One region of the Herminiimonas sp. NPDC097707 genome, then DNA from elsewhere that is predicted to be linked to it. Evidence: riboswitches for the same ligand, from Rfam matches in the RefSeq annotation. Region 1 holds a riboswitch; the other holds the start of a gene.
What was found. Region 1 has a riboswitch for thiamine pyrophosphate ahead of ACIQW9_RS12560 (TonB-dependent siderophore receptor). Riboswitches for the same ligand answer to the same signal wherever they lie in the genome.

Region 2: it holds a riboswitch for thiamine pyrophosphate, as region 1 does, so the genes downstream of both, ACIQW9_RS01645 (purine-cytosine permease family protein) here and ACIQW9_RS12560 (TonB-dependent siderophore receptor) in region 1, are expected to answer to the same signal.

The regions. Positions count from the first base shown of each region.
Region 1 is NZ_JBIWCI010000001.1:2,581,692-2,587,767, reverse strand. Features, by position in the region: gene ACIQW9_RS12580 (CerR family C-terminal domain-containing protein) at 1-87, opposite strand, end outside; gene ACIQW9_RS12575 (oxidoreductase-like domain-containing protein) at 185-397, opposite strand; gene pnuC (nicotinamide riboside transporter PnuC) at 585-1,202, shown strand; gene ACIQW9_RS12565 (AAA family ATPase) at 1,199-1,732, shown strand; gene ACIQW9_RS12560 (TonB-dependent siderophore receptor) at 1,812-4,013, opposite strand; TPP riboswitch at 4,074-4,175, opposite strand; gene ACIQW9_RS12555 (hypothetical protein) at 4,378-4,734, opposite strand; gene ACIQW9_RS12550 (GreA/GreB family elongation factor) at 4,794-5,375, opposite strand; gene arfB (alternative ribosome rescue aminoacyl-tRNA hydrolase ArfB) at 5,492-5,902, opposite strand; gene ACIQW9_RS12540 (4-oxalocrotonate tautomerase) at 5,986-6,076, opposite strand, start outside.
Region 2 is NZ_JBIWCI010000001.1:348,623-354,698, forward strand. Features, by position in the region: gene ACIQW9_RS01635 (MacB family efflux pump subunit) at 1-512, shown strand, start outside; gene ACIQW9_RS01640 (efflux transporter outer membrane subunit) at 523-1,938, shown strand; gene ACIQW9_RS01645 (purine-cytosine permease family protein) at 1,978-3,279, opposite strand; TPP riboswitch at 3,331-3,433, opposite strand; gene ACIQW9_RS01650 (phosphate/phosphite/phosphonate ABC transporter substrate-binding protein) at 3,758-4,567, opposite strand; gene ACIQW9_RS01655 (phosphate/phosphite/phosphonate ABC transporter substrate-binding protein) at 4,720-5,532, opposite strand; gene ACIQW9_RS01660 (DUF3309 family protein) at 5,839-5,997, opposite strand.

The DNA.
Region 1 (6,076 bases):
CGGTTTGCGTGTATCGCTTGCAACCCTGTCGGAAGAGGACTTTGAATCGGATGATTTGTGCTTGGTTTTGCTGGCGACTGGTTTCATACCCGCATTAGAGCATATAAATCAAACGTTTGATTTAACTAAATTTTTTGCGTATATTTGTCCGGCAACGAAATACGGGAAGGAATTCCAACAGCAATCATTTAACTGATGATTTAGGTACTACTCTTTTGCGTACACTCCTGCCTTCCCGATTCTTTTCCCACGCTTTCAAGGCAGCGCGATAACGCTCCATTTCAAGCTCGTATAAATCAAAGATGCATGGCTCGCAACCGCTATGACAGCACTCGTCATTGTCGGGTCGTACCGGCGGGACCGGTGGCACATCATCGGGATGCTTAATTGCAGGCATATTGAAAAAAGTGAAATAACGTTCGAGGTGTCCGTTTCTTTAATATACTGCGAAGTCGCATGCAGGCGCACATTCCTGCCTGCATCGAAGCGATGCTTATCCATACCGCCAGGAAAACTTCGGCAAAGCGCGCTTTCACTCGCCGCCATCATCTGCATCGATAAGAAAAACAACGCGCATATTCAGCATGAACGATCCGCTTACGCTCTTCAGTTTGATCCACACCTCTCTTCTTGAGATCGTGTCGTTCGCACTCGCGCTTGTCATGGTGATATTGAATATTCGCCAATCGCCATGGGCGTGGCTGTTTTCCATCACCTCGGCGGCCTTGTATGCAGTCGTGTTTTACGGCAGCAAATTGTATGGCGATATGTCGCTGCAATTTTTCTTTATCGCCGTCTCGCTGTGGGGCTGGTATCAATGGCTGTTCGGTGGCGTATCGCATCATGGCGTACAGATATCACACCTCACACCAAAAGGTTGGCTATATTCGGCACTGGCTTGGATGATTGGATTTGTCGCCATCGCTTCCTTCCTGCGCCTGTTTACCGATACGGATGTGCCGCATATCGATGCCTTCCTGACGTCAGGCAGCCTGGTCGGCCAGCTCCTGCTATCGCGTAAAAAACTGGAAAACTGGTATGTGTGGATAGGCATTGATCTGATTTACATCGGCTTGTATCTACACAAAGAGTTGTATCTCACCGCCTTGCTGTTTGCCTTGTTCGTCGTCATGGCCGCGATCGGTTTGCACACCTGGAAAAAATCTCTTGCAAGTCAGACTGTCGAAACCGCAACACCATGAATACGTCTCCGTTACGCATTGCACTGCTCGGCGCAGAATCGACCGGAAAATCAACGCTGGCAGCTGCATTGGCCGCGCACTACGACACCGTCTGGGTGCCGGAATATCTGCGTGAATTCGTGGAAGAGAAGCAGCGTACGCCGCAGGAAAAAGAGCAATTCCTGATCGCCAGCACACAACTGGAAAGGGAAGATGACGCGAACCGAAAAGCGCGCACGTTTCTGTTTTGCGATACCACGCCGCTGATGACGGCTATCTATAGTCAATTCTATTTCGGCAGTATCGATGCAAAGCTGGAGAATTTGCTGCGGGCACAGCGTTATGATTTCACCATCGTCACAGAACCAAGCACTCCATGGATTGCCGATGGTCTGCAACGTGAATCCGATGCGGTACGGCAAGCTGTCCACACACTATTGCTGGCTACGCTCGCTGCAGAAGCCATTCCTTTTCTATTGGTATCAGGAGACGTTGCCGAACGTGTGCAGCAGGTAAGCACCTATCTGTCAGCGAAATACCAAAGCCCATAAAAATGCCACCGCTGAAGAAAACCTTGCCTACTTTCTTCAGCGGTGGCGCATTGCCCTATACGTGCTTAGATGACCGCGATCAGAAATCCACCTGAGCCGACAACCTGAACACGCGCGGCGCGCCCGGAATCAGGTAACCGCCAAAGGCATTCGCCGCATCGCCCCAGTAAAATTTGTCAAAGACGTTATCGATACCAAGGCGGAAGGTGCTTGTCTTGCCGCTGATCTTGGTCGCGTAGCGCGCACCGACATTGAGCACGTGATAACCGTCCACCCTTTTATTCAGTGCAGCAATTTCGCTATTCGGCGCGAACACCTTGCTGGTGGAATAAATCCACGTCGCGTTCAATCTGACCGCGGGCATTTGCGGCAATGCATAGTCGGCGTACACGGCTGACTTGAACCTGGGAACATTGCCGACACGCTTGCCTTCGACATTCGCATCGCCGGTTCCTTCCATGTCTGCCTGCAACGCAGTAAAGCTTGCACCTATCGTCAGGTCGCGTGTTGCACGTCCCTGCGCTGCCAATTCCAGACCGCGATGCACTTGCTTGCCTGCTACAACATAAACGGAAGCCGGATTCAGGTATTCGTTGTTGCGCTTGATCTGGAACAGCGCTGCAGACACGCTGACATTCTGCGTAATATCAGCCTTGACACCGACTTCCATTTGCCGGGACTTGTTAGGATCGAGCACTGATTCGGCATTGGTATTGCCGGATGGAATTTCACCACCCGGCTCCAGCCCTTGCGAATAGGATGCATACACAGAGAGATTGGCTTGCGGACTGTAGACCAAGGCGATATTCGGCAGCACAAAACCTTGGTCGGTATTTCTGATGTTCGTACCATCGGCAGCAAACTGTACGCGCTTCAGTTTTGTGTAACGCACACCTGCATGCAACTTGAACTCATCATTCAAGCTCAGAATATCCTGTACGAAAATCGAGCGCTCATCATCCTTGCGGCGCAGGCCCACTGGCATGGTCGGGCCAAGCTGATGTGAATAAGGAACAGAGCCATAGATATTGCCGTAACCGACAAAATCAAACAGATAGTCAGCAAAATTATCGCGACGATTCAATGTCGAAACGCCCGTAGTCAGTGCATGTTTGATTGAGCCAGTTGTGAACGTACCCTGCAGCATGGCATGAGTGGTCATTACAGAACGCTTGTCATTGTCACGACGCAAATCGTACATGGCAAAGTCACCATTTGCGTTGTATCCGACAAATGGGTTGCCACAACCAGTAGGCGGAACATATAAGGGGTCAATAACAGCCTGGTTTGCATTTCCACATCCCGAAGCCAATGCCACCGCATCATCACGACGCAATTCGAATTTGTTGGCCTGCAGGGTGATGTGCCAGTTGTCGCTGAGTTCATACTCAAACTTCACGCCCAAGTTGTTGGTGTCGTCGGTAACCGGGCGGCTCCAGGGCTGATTATTCAGCATGGTCTTGCCGCTCACGCCGGTAGGAATACGCTGCTCAGGACCAAGTAACTGAAAACCGGGCACCGTCAACTGCGACTTGTGCTGATAATCCATATCCACCTGCAACAAGGCACGCGGGCTGATGCGCCAGTCGAAGGCACCGGAAACGAACCGTCGGTCGCCGTTCGAGCCCTTTACATAGGATTTGATATCTTCGGCCGCTGCATTGATGCGGTAACCGAAACGTTTGTCCTCGGAACGGCCGCCCAGATCAATTGCACTGTAAATCGTGCCGCGCTCGCGCACTTCAAAGGTCGCTGAACGCAAGGGTTCATTGGTCGGCCTCTTGATTACATAATTGAGAATGCCGCCGGATGAAGCCGTGCCTGCCTGCAGGCCTGCGAGGCCTTTCAGAATTTCGAGGCGCTCCTTGTTTTCCATAGGAATCGCCGAGTGGGCAAGAATCACCATGCCATCTTTGCGATAGTTCGACCCCATATCCAGCGTAAAGCCGCGTATCGCAAACCAGTCGGAGAGGCCAACTGCGTTATAGGAATTCTGTACGCTGGCATCGTACTTCACCGCATCGGTCGCGGTACGGATGCTGCGTTCCTGCATCTGCTCATGCGTGATGACGCTGATGGATGCTGGCGTTTCGCGCAAAGGCGCATCCGAGAAACCGCCTACGCTCGCATTACGCGCAATCCCATCCGATTCTGAATCGGACACCACTACCACTTCGGGCAGCACATTTTCGGAAGTCTCAGCCATTGCTGCGGGTGCAAATGCAAAAGCTTGCGCAACAGACAAGGCAATAAGGGAACGACGGGAGTGAAATACAGACATGTTTTGCTCAATCAATCGCGTTAAAAACGAATGCGCGCGAAGGAATGGACAAAGAAATTGCGTGGACTTTGTGCGCTTCCCTACGCTGGCATTATCCAGGTCAGGTACGGAGGGTTTTATCTCACCCGAAGACTGTTGCCTTCAGGACCCCTAGCGTGCGGTCGCATAGTAACATGAAAGAAGTAACGCGCGAAACGGCATTTTTACTGAAAGTTGCAGTATATTTCACCGATCTTAACCGGGGTCAATGAATGCCGGAGTCAAATGACAAATGCCATGCCCTATGCTTGCAACAAGACGATGGAACAGCGCAGCGTCATCCGTAACACTGTTGCTGCCCTGATATTCCACTGATTGCCGCTCTTTATTTGCGGGGCTTTTTTGCCGCCTTGTCGGCGTCTTCGATTTCATTGCTGTTTTGATGATCGAGATGAGCATTCGCCGAATCGGGTGCATGCTCGATACGCGTGATGCCCGATGACACGGAAACCGGATCGCTGGCGGGAAAGGTCATTTCAATACCGATATCCAGCAAAGTTTCCTTGGCTTGTGCTTCCTCGGAACACACGGTTTCAGTCGGCATTTCAGCCACCGGATCGCTGGCGGGAAAGGTCTGTGCCAGAGCCTTGTCCAGCAAGTGTTCTTCATGCGATTCGCGGGTAAGCTTTTGCGCCTCGGCGGGCGGTTTTTTTTCGGTTTTTGAAGAATGATCGTGCGTCATGTTGCACTCCTTGGTGACGGATCTATTTGCAGACCGAGCTGCATCTCATATCAACAGCATTACTCCGTTTTCTTGTCGTCAGGACTTGCTGTAGCCATATCCGCTTCAATATTGGGCGCTAGATAGTGCACAGCCAATATTTTTAAAATCTCTTTCCCGGCAGGACTCTCCAGTGTCACCTCATCGCCTGCGTAAGCGCCCAGCAGGCTTTGCGCCACAGGCGACAGCCAGCTGATCCTGCCATTGTCCGGATCAAGCTCATCCAGGCCGACGATGGTCACGCTTTGCTGTTCGCCACTTGCATGTTGATAGGTAACGTTGGCGCCGAAAAAGATTTGCTCTTCGCCGGCATGCACGCCGGGATCGACAATCTCCGCCATTTCCAGACGTGCTTGCAGATAATGAATATTTTGTTCGATTTCACGCACAGTCCGTTCCGGCGACATCTCCGAGAAGGCAGCGTTATCGGAATTTTCTTCGCGCACGGCAGCAGACTGCGCCGCATTCATCAAGCGCTGCAACTCACTTTGCAAATGCCGGTAACCTGCCAGCGTGATGTAATTGCGTACACCCGATGGCATTTCCGGCAACAAGGACAAAGCTTCGTTGTCGCCTGTTTCTTTTACAAAAGCCTTGTTCATATCGCTTGTCGATGTCGACCCCTCACATTGAAGATGCAAGTATCGCTGGAAAGCACAGCCTTATCTGTACCTTACATCACATAGGGAAATGCTGCTTTTGTGCGTGCAAACGCGACTCAGATGGAAACCTTGCCACGCATGGCCTTGGTTTGTCCGCGCGCATTCTTGCCGTCCAGACGCTTGCGTTGCGAACCGTAGGTCGGTTTGGTGGCGCGCCGCGCTTTGGGCACGACGGTCACGCCGACGATCAATTCCTGCAATCGGCGCAAGGCTTCTTCGCGGCTTTGTTCCTGACTGCGACCCTGCTGCGCCTTGATCACGATCACGCCGTCCTTGCTGATGCGTTGATCGTTGAGCAGCAGCAAGCGCTCCTTCAGATGATCCGGTAATGATGAGGCTGCAATGTCGAAACGCAAATGAATCGCCGTCGCCACCTTGTTCACATTTTGCCCACCCGGGCCTTGCGCGCGGATGGCGATAAGATCGATTTCGCTGTCGTCGATAACGAGCGTATCAGTGATATGCATGATTTATTGGTGGCGCGCCGAAGGTACCGGCGCGCTCATGCGTGCCGGCCGATGACTGCGGCTGGCACATACAACTATTTCAATCAGACGTCGGACCACAGCTTGCCGCCAGTTGCCCAGTTTTCGCGCTTCACATCTTCAATGATGATATCGACCGATTCCGCACTGGAACCG
Region 2 (6,076 bases), 2.2 Mb from region 1:
AAGATGTTGATCGCATCGACGATACGCAGGAAGCAGTCGACAAACTGCTGCTGGAACGTCACGGTACGGTCGATTACCAGATTCGCAATATGGCCTCCATCATGGAAGCGATGGAGCAGACGCAAAATACACTGACGATTCTGCTTGGTTCGATTGCAGCTATTTCATTGCTGGTTGGCGGTATCGGCGTGATGAACATCATGCTGGTATCGGTCACTGAGCGGACGCGCGAGATTGGCATACGCATGGCGACCGGTGCACGCGAGAGCAATATCATGCAGCAGTTCCTGATTGAGGCGGTGGTGGTGTCGGCGATAGGCGGTGCCATCGGCGTCATCTTTGGTTTGGCAACCGCAGCCGTGATTGACGCCTTCGGCACTCCTATTAAATATTCAGCAGCGCCTGTCTTGCTCGCATTCGGTTGCGCTTTCATGACGGGTTTGGTGTTCGGTTACTTGCCGGCTAAAAAGGCAGCACAACTCGATCCTGTGGTCGCGTTGTCAGCAGAATGAAATGAATTCCATGACTTCACGTTTTAATTTTCGACGTACCCGTCTCGCGCTTGCAGTCGCGGTCGTGTTTGCAGTGAGCGGGTGTGTGCATAACATCGATGCGAGCAAGCCGAATGTAGAGATTCCCGCCACGTGGGCGGAGGTGGCGCCTGCAGGTATTGAACTGCAACGCGACTGGTGGCGCGGCTTCGACTCGAACGAACTGTCTGCATTGATAGACCAGTCGCTGGCTGGCAGTCCCGATTTGATCATCGCGGCAGAGCGTGTGACACAGGCTGAAATTACCGCACGCAGTGCTGGCGCATCGCTGTTTCCCTTGCTGACCGTGAGCGCTGGAACGGATACCGGCCAGGTCAAACCGGGCCCGACGGGCAGCGGCTGGGCCAGAAGCGAATCAACCGGCGTTGTGCTGAGCGTCAATTATGAAGTCGATGTGTGGGGACGCGTGGCAGCCACCACGCGCAGTGCGAATGCATCGCTGAATGCCAGTCGCTACGATCTGGAAACGGTACGCCTTACCTTGACGACCGGTGTCGCCAATGCCTACTTCCAGACGCTGGCCTTGCGCATGCAATTGCAGGTGGCGCAGGACAATCTGGCGATTGCAGAAAAACTTTTTTCCATAGTCGAAGCGCGCTATCGTTTTGGTGCGGCGTCGGCACTGGATGTCAGCCGTCAGCGCAGCACGGTGCTGGCACAGCGCGCGACCATCTTGCCTCTGCAGGTACAGGAGCGGCAAACGGTCAGTGCGCTGGCGATTTTGCTGGGGCGTCAGCCGCAGGCCTTGCAGGTTGCAGCACAAAGTCTGGATACGCTTGCGATACCGGAGGTCAGCCCGGGTTTGCCGTCAACATTGATTACGCGCCGTCCCGATGTCGCCAGTGTGGAGGCGCAACTACTGGCAGGTTCTGCCAATGTTGCGGCTGCGCGTGCAGCATTGCTGCCGACAATTTCATTGACGGGAAGTGCGGGTAACGCCAGCGCTGCCTTGCTGTCTCTGGGCAATCCTGCCTACAGCATCGGTATTGCAGCTTCGATAGTGCAAACGCTATTCGACGGCAACAGTTTGCGCTTGCGCGTGGAAACTAATGAATCCATGCGACGTCAACTGGCGGAAAGTTATCGCCGTACCGTGTATACCGCATTGAAGGAAGTGGACGATGCGCTCGGCAATGCAACGCGCAATCGTGAGCAGGAGCAGGCGCAGATAGCAATCAAAAAAGAAGCGCAGCGTGCGCTTGGCTTGTCCGAGTTGCGTTATCGCGAAGGCGCGGATGATCTGAACAGTCTGCTCGATGCGCAACGCACGCTATTCGCAGCCGACGATAAATTGACGCAATTGAAACTGCTGCGCCTGACCGGCACTACCGATGTCTTCAAGGCATTGGGCGGTGGCTGGAGCAAGGCACAAACCGCACAGCAATAATCTGAATGAAGGAGGACATCCTTCATTCTTTTTTCTCCATTAGATCGACTGCAATGCCGGACGTCGCGCCATGCGATAAATCGTTCCCAGCATCAAGGTCACTGCCAGACTAGGCAAGGCTGAACCGACCTGTGGCCAGAAAACAGGGCAGATGTGGAACACGGCTATGCCGATCAGCCAGATGACAACCGGGATCGTGTTGATCGCCTTGTCGCTGGCACGCCCCTGCATCGCCAATTGCGAAATCACGACGCCGAACAAGGGCACGAAAACCGAACTCAGCAATAGTAAAAACGGTTCCAGTCCGTGCATGGGCAAAATCAGTGCGCATGCGGTGGCAAGCAAGGCCAGTCCAATGCCCCAGAAGCGCACGCTGAATTTTCCATGCAGGAAGTTGAGTGCGACGGAACCGGAATAGACGTCGCCATACGCATTGTCCATTTCATCGATCAGGATCAAACCGAGCGCAATCAAGCCGCCTTGCGCTAGAAGCAGGGTCGCCATCAGATCGGCGCCGGGAGTCGTGGTGCTGACGATTAGCACACCCAGTGCATGACACCATATATTGGCAATCGCAAAACCCAGCCAGGTGCCGCGGAAAGTGCTGGTGCCAGCCTTGCCGTAACGTGCGAAATCCGCCACCAGCGGCAGCCATGAAACCGGCATGGCCATCACCAGATCGATGCCGGCCAGTGTACTCATCGAACCGTCTCCCGCCCTGTTCCAGATTGCATCCAGTCCTTGCGCCTGCGCTTTCATGAAGAATTGCCAGGTCAGCCAGATGAGCGACAGGATGACGAGCGGCAGTCCGAAGCGCCCGACGAATTTTCGCACCAGCCCTATCATGGAGCCGGTTGCCAGAGCGACCAGCAATAGTCCCCAGAACAATGCCGTCAGATATGTCACCCACGCAGCGTCGATGCCGGTAATGTTTTTGATGAGCGCGCTGGTGCCATCGCGCATGACAACCAGTTCGAATGCGCTCCAGCCTATCAACTGGATCACGTTCATGATGACCGGCAGCTTGGCGAAGGACGTGCCCAGCGTTTGACACATCAGGACGGGGCTCGATAGTCCGCGTTCAAAACCGATATAAGCCACCCACGCCAGCAAGGCGGCGCCAACGGAGGAGCCGACGAGGATGGCGAACAGGGCAGTTTGCGTGCCGAGGGCGGTGCCGAGAAACGCGCCTATCTGCATCACCAGCAGGCCGACGCCCAGGCTGAACCACAAGGCCATGTGATCGCGGAACGAGAATACTCTGTCTGCCGACGGAATCGGTACAAATGCAGGATTGGAAGCGGCAGCGATTGCTGCGGGTGTGGTGTCTGGCAAAGCCATCATTGTCTTTCAAGATGAATGGCAGGTCAGCAGATGTCATGCCTATGAATGGCGATGGATTGCATGCTTTCCTGCGCGAGGATTACCTCAATCAGGTTCAACGGGTATTTCTCACCCGCGCATGTTTTTCCGCGCAGGACCCCGAGCCGAGAGTGTTAACTGGGCGCTACTTTGAGCCAAAAATTAGTTATAGGCAAGCCCATACGCGGATTTGGCTCGCATCTAGCGCCAGACATTGGGACGGGAAGAGGGGGAAGTGCAGAAAGAAGCGCAGGAAGAAAGAGTCGGGCTGCACGGTAAAAACCGGAGGGGGAGCAGCCCGACGAAAATACAAATTACTGTATGAAAACACAGTATATCCGGGCGCGCATGAAAAGTCACGTGCAGATTCCGAGATTGAAAAATCTACGAAACCATAAAAAGCGGGAGCAACCTCAGTTGCTCCCGCTGTGCCGCCAGCTTCAATATTCTCTGTCTTTTACAGACCAAGTCGTATGCTGGCTTCATTCATCGTCAAGGGGTTCCACGCTACAAAGCCGGTCATGCCGATTGCAGCCAAGGCATTTTTGCCATTTTCGTTGTCCGACAAGGTCAATAACAAAGCCTTGATTTTTTCTCTATCGGAATCGCTGAGTTTTTTCGATGCGAGGAACTGCTTAACCGGAATCGGTTTGGTTTCTGCGAGTATGCGACCACCTTTGGCAACCCAATCGCGGGCGACGCCAATAGAGCCAGTGACACCGGCGTCAACAAAACCGTTATCGATCATGAATGGCACAGCGTCCTGATAGCGGGTGGCAGTATAGGACTTTTCCGGTTGCTGGAAATTCAGTTCACGCAGATTGGCAGTGAACATGACAGTGGTAATCGAATCTATCGACGGCACACCGATTTTTTTACCACGCAGATCCTGCATCGATTTCAGTGGGGATGCATTGGATACTAGGACGTGCGCGCGATAGCCGGTAAATCCTTTGGCGGTTGCGAGTCCTTCGTAGCCATTCTTTTTGACTGCACGCAAACCAATATGTGCTGCGTGTATGAAGGCGATATCAAATTTGTTTTCCGCCAGACCTTTTGCAAAACCTGCGCTGTCTATGCTTTGCAGTTTTACATTTTGCTTGAGTTCTTTTGAAAGTAATTGCAACAGTGGTTTGTAACGTTCGCTGGCCGGGCCACCGTCCTGATAAGTGACGCCTTCGTTAATCGCGAGAACAAGATCTTGTGCCGAAACAGAATTGATACTGGTTGCCAGTAGAGTCAGTGCTAGAAGTGAAGGGAATTTCATACGCTTTCTTGATTGAGGATGTTGAGAAATTTTTGAATGAACGAATACCCGGGGAATGGGGTATTGCCTGGATCAAAGCTTGGGACGAAAAAAACGCATTGCAGCAAGCAATGCGTTGGATGAGCAGCGCTTGATAAGCGCGCTCGTTGTTTTTACAGGCCGAGACGGGCCGTTGCTTCCGCCATTACTTGGCCATTCCAGGGAACAAAACCTGTCATGCTGATTTTGGAAAGTGCATTTCTGCCGGCATCGTTTTCCGACAAGGCCAGTAACAAGGCTTTGAGTTTTTCTCTGTCGGACTCGCTGAGTTTTTTGGATGCAAGGAATTGCTTGATTGGAATCGGTTTGGTTTCTGCAAGTATGCGGCCGCCTTTGGCGACCCATGCTTGCGCCACTTTGCCGGAACCGGTGACGCCGGCATCGACAAAGCCGTTTTCAATCATGAACGGCACGGCATCCTGATAGCGGGTTGCGGTAAATGCTTTTTCCGGTTGCGGGAAATTCAGTTCGCGCAGATTGGCGGTGAACATCACGGTGGTGATCGATTCCAGCGATGGCACACCGATTTTTTTGCCGCGCAAATCCTGCATTGATTTCAATGGTGAGGTATTGGCCACCATTACGCGCGCACGATAATCGGTAAATCCCTTGGCGGTGACCAAGCCTTCATAACCATTCTTTTTGACTGCGACCAGACCGACATGCGCAGGGTGGATAAATGCCAGATCGTATTTTCCTTCGGCCAGGCCTTTTTCAAATACGGCGTATTTATCCACGCTTTGCAGCTTGATGTTCTGTTTTAATTCCTTCGATAACAAAGCCAGCAGCGGTTTGTAACGCTCGCTGGCCGGTCCACCGTCTTGATATGTCACACCTTCGTTAATGGCAAGAATCAGTTCTTGCGCTGAAGCGGAATTGATCCCGGCGGTCAGCACAGCCATAGCCAAAAAAGATATGAATTTCATAAGGGTCGCTCCGATTGGAATATTTTTTTAAGGTAACTAATTGTAAAGTGAATGGTACATTAAGCGATGAAAAGGGAAGAATTTTTCTTGTTTGCGGTGACAAAAACCCACAACAATTTATTTGAATTGCGTCAACGCCCGGCAAGGGCGGGGCGCGAGGTTAGTCGACCCACAAGACATACAGGTTTAACCAAGGTGAATAGGGCGTATCGCGGTTTATTTTCCCGACGATTGAAATTGCCTGCGGATGAGCGCGAGGGGGCAACTTGTGTCAGGCGGCCTGAACACAAGTTGCCGGGCGTTTATTTAGATACGCCCTGTTACCAGCATGATGAGAAGGATGACAACCAGCAAACCGGTGATGCCGCTGGGTGCATATCCCCAACTTCGGCTGTGCCCCCAGGTTGGCAACACGCCGAGCAGGATCAATACCAGTACGATCAGCAAAATGGTTCCGATGGACATGATTTTTCCAGTTGTTTAAGGTGAACAGCGTGTGGATATGAACATGCCACATTCGTGTTTATCGAACATTGCAAGGCCA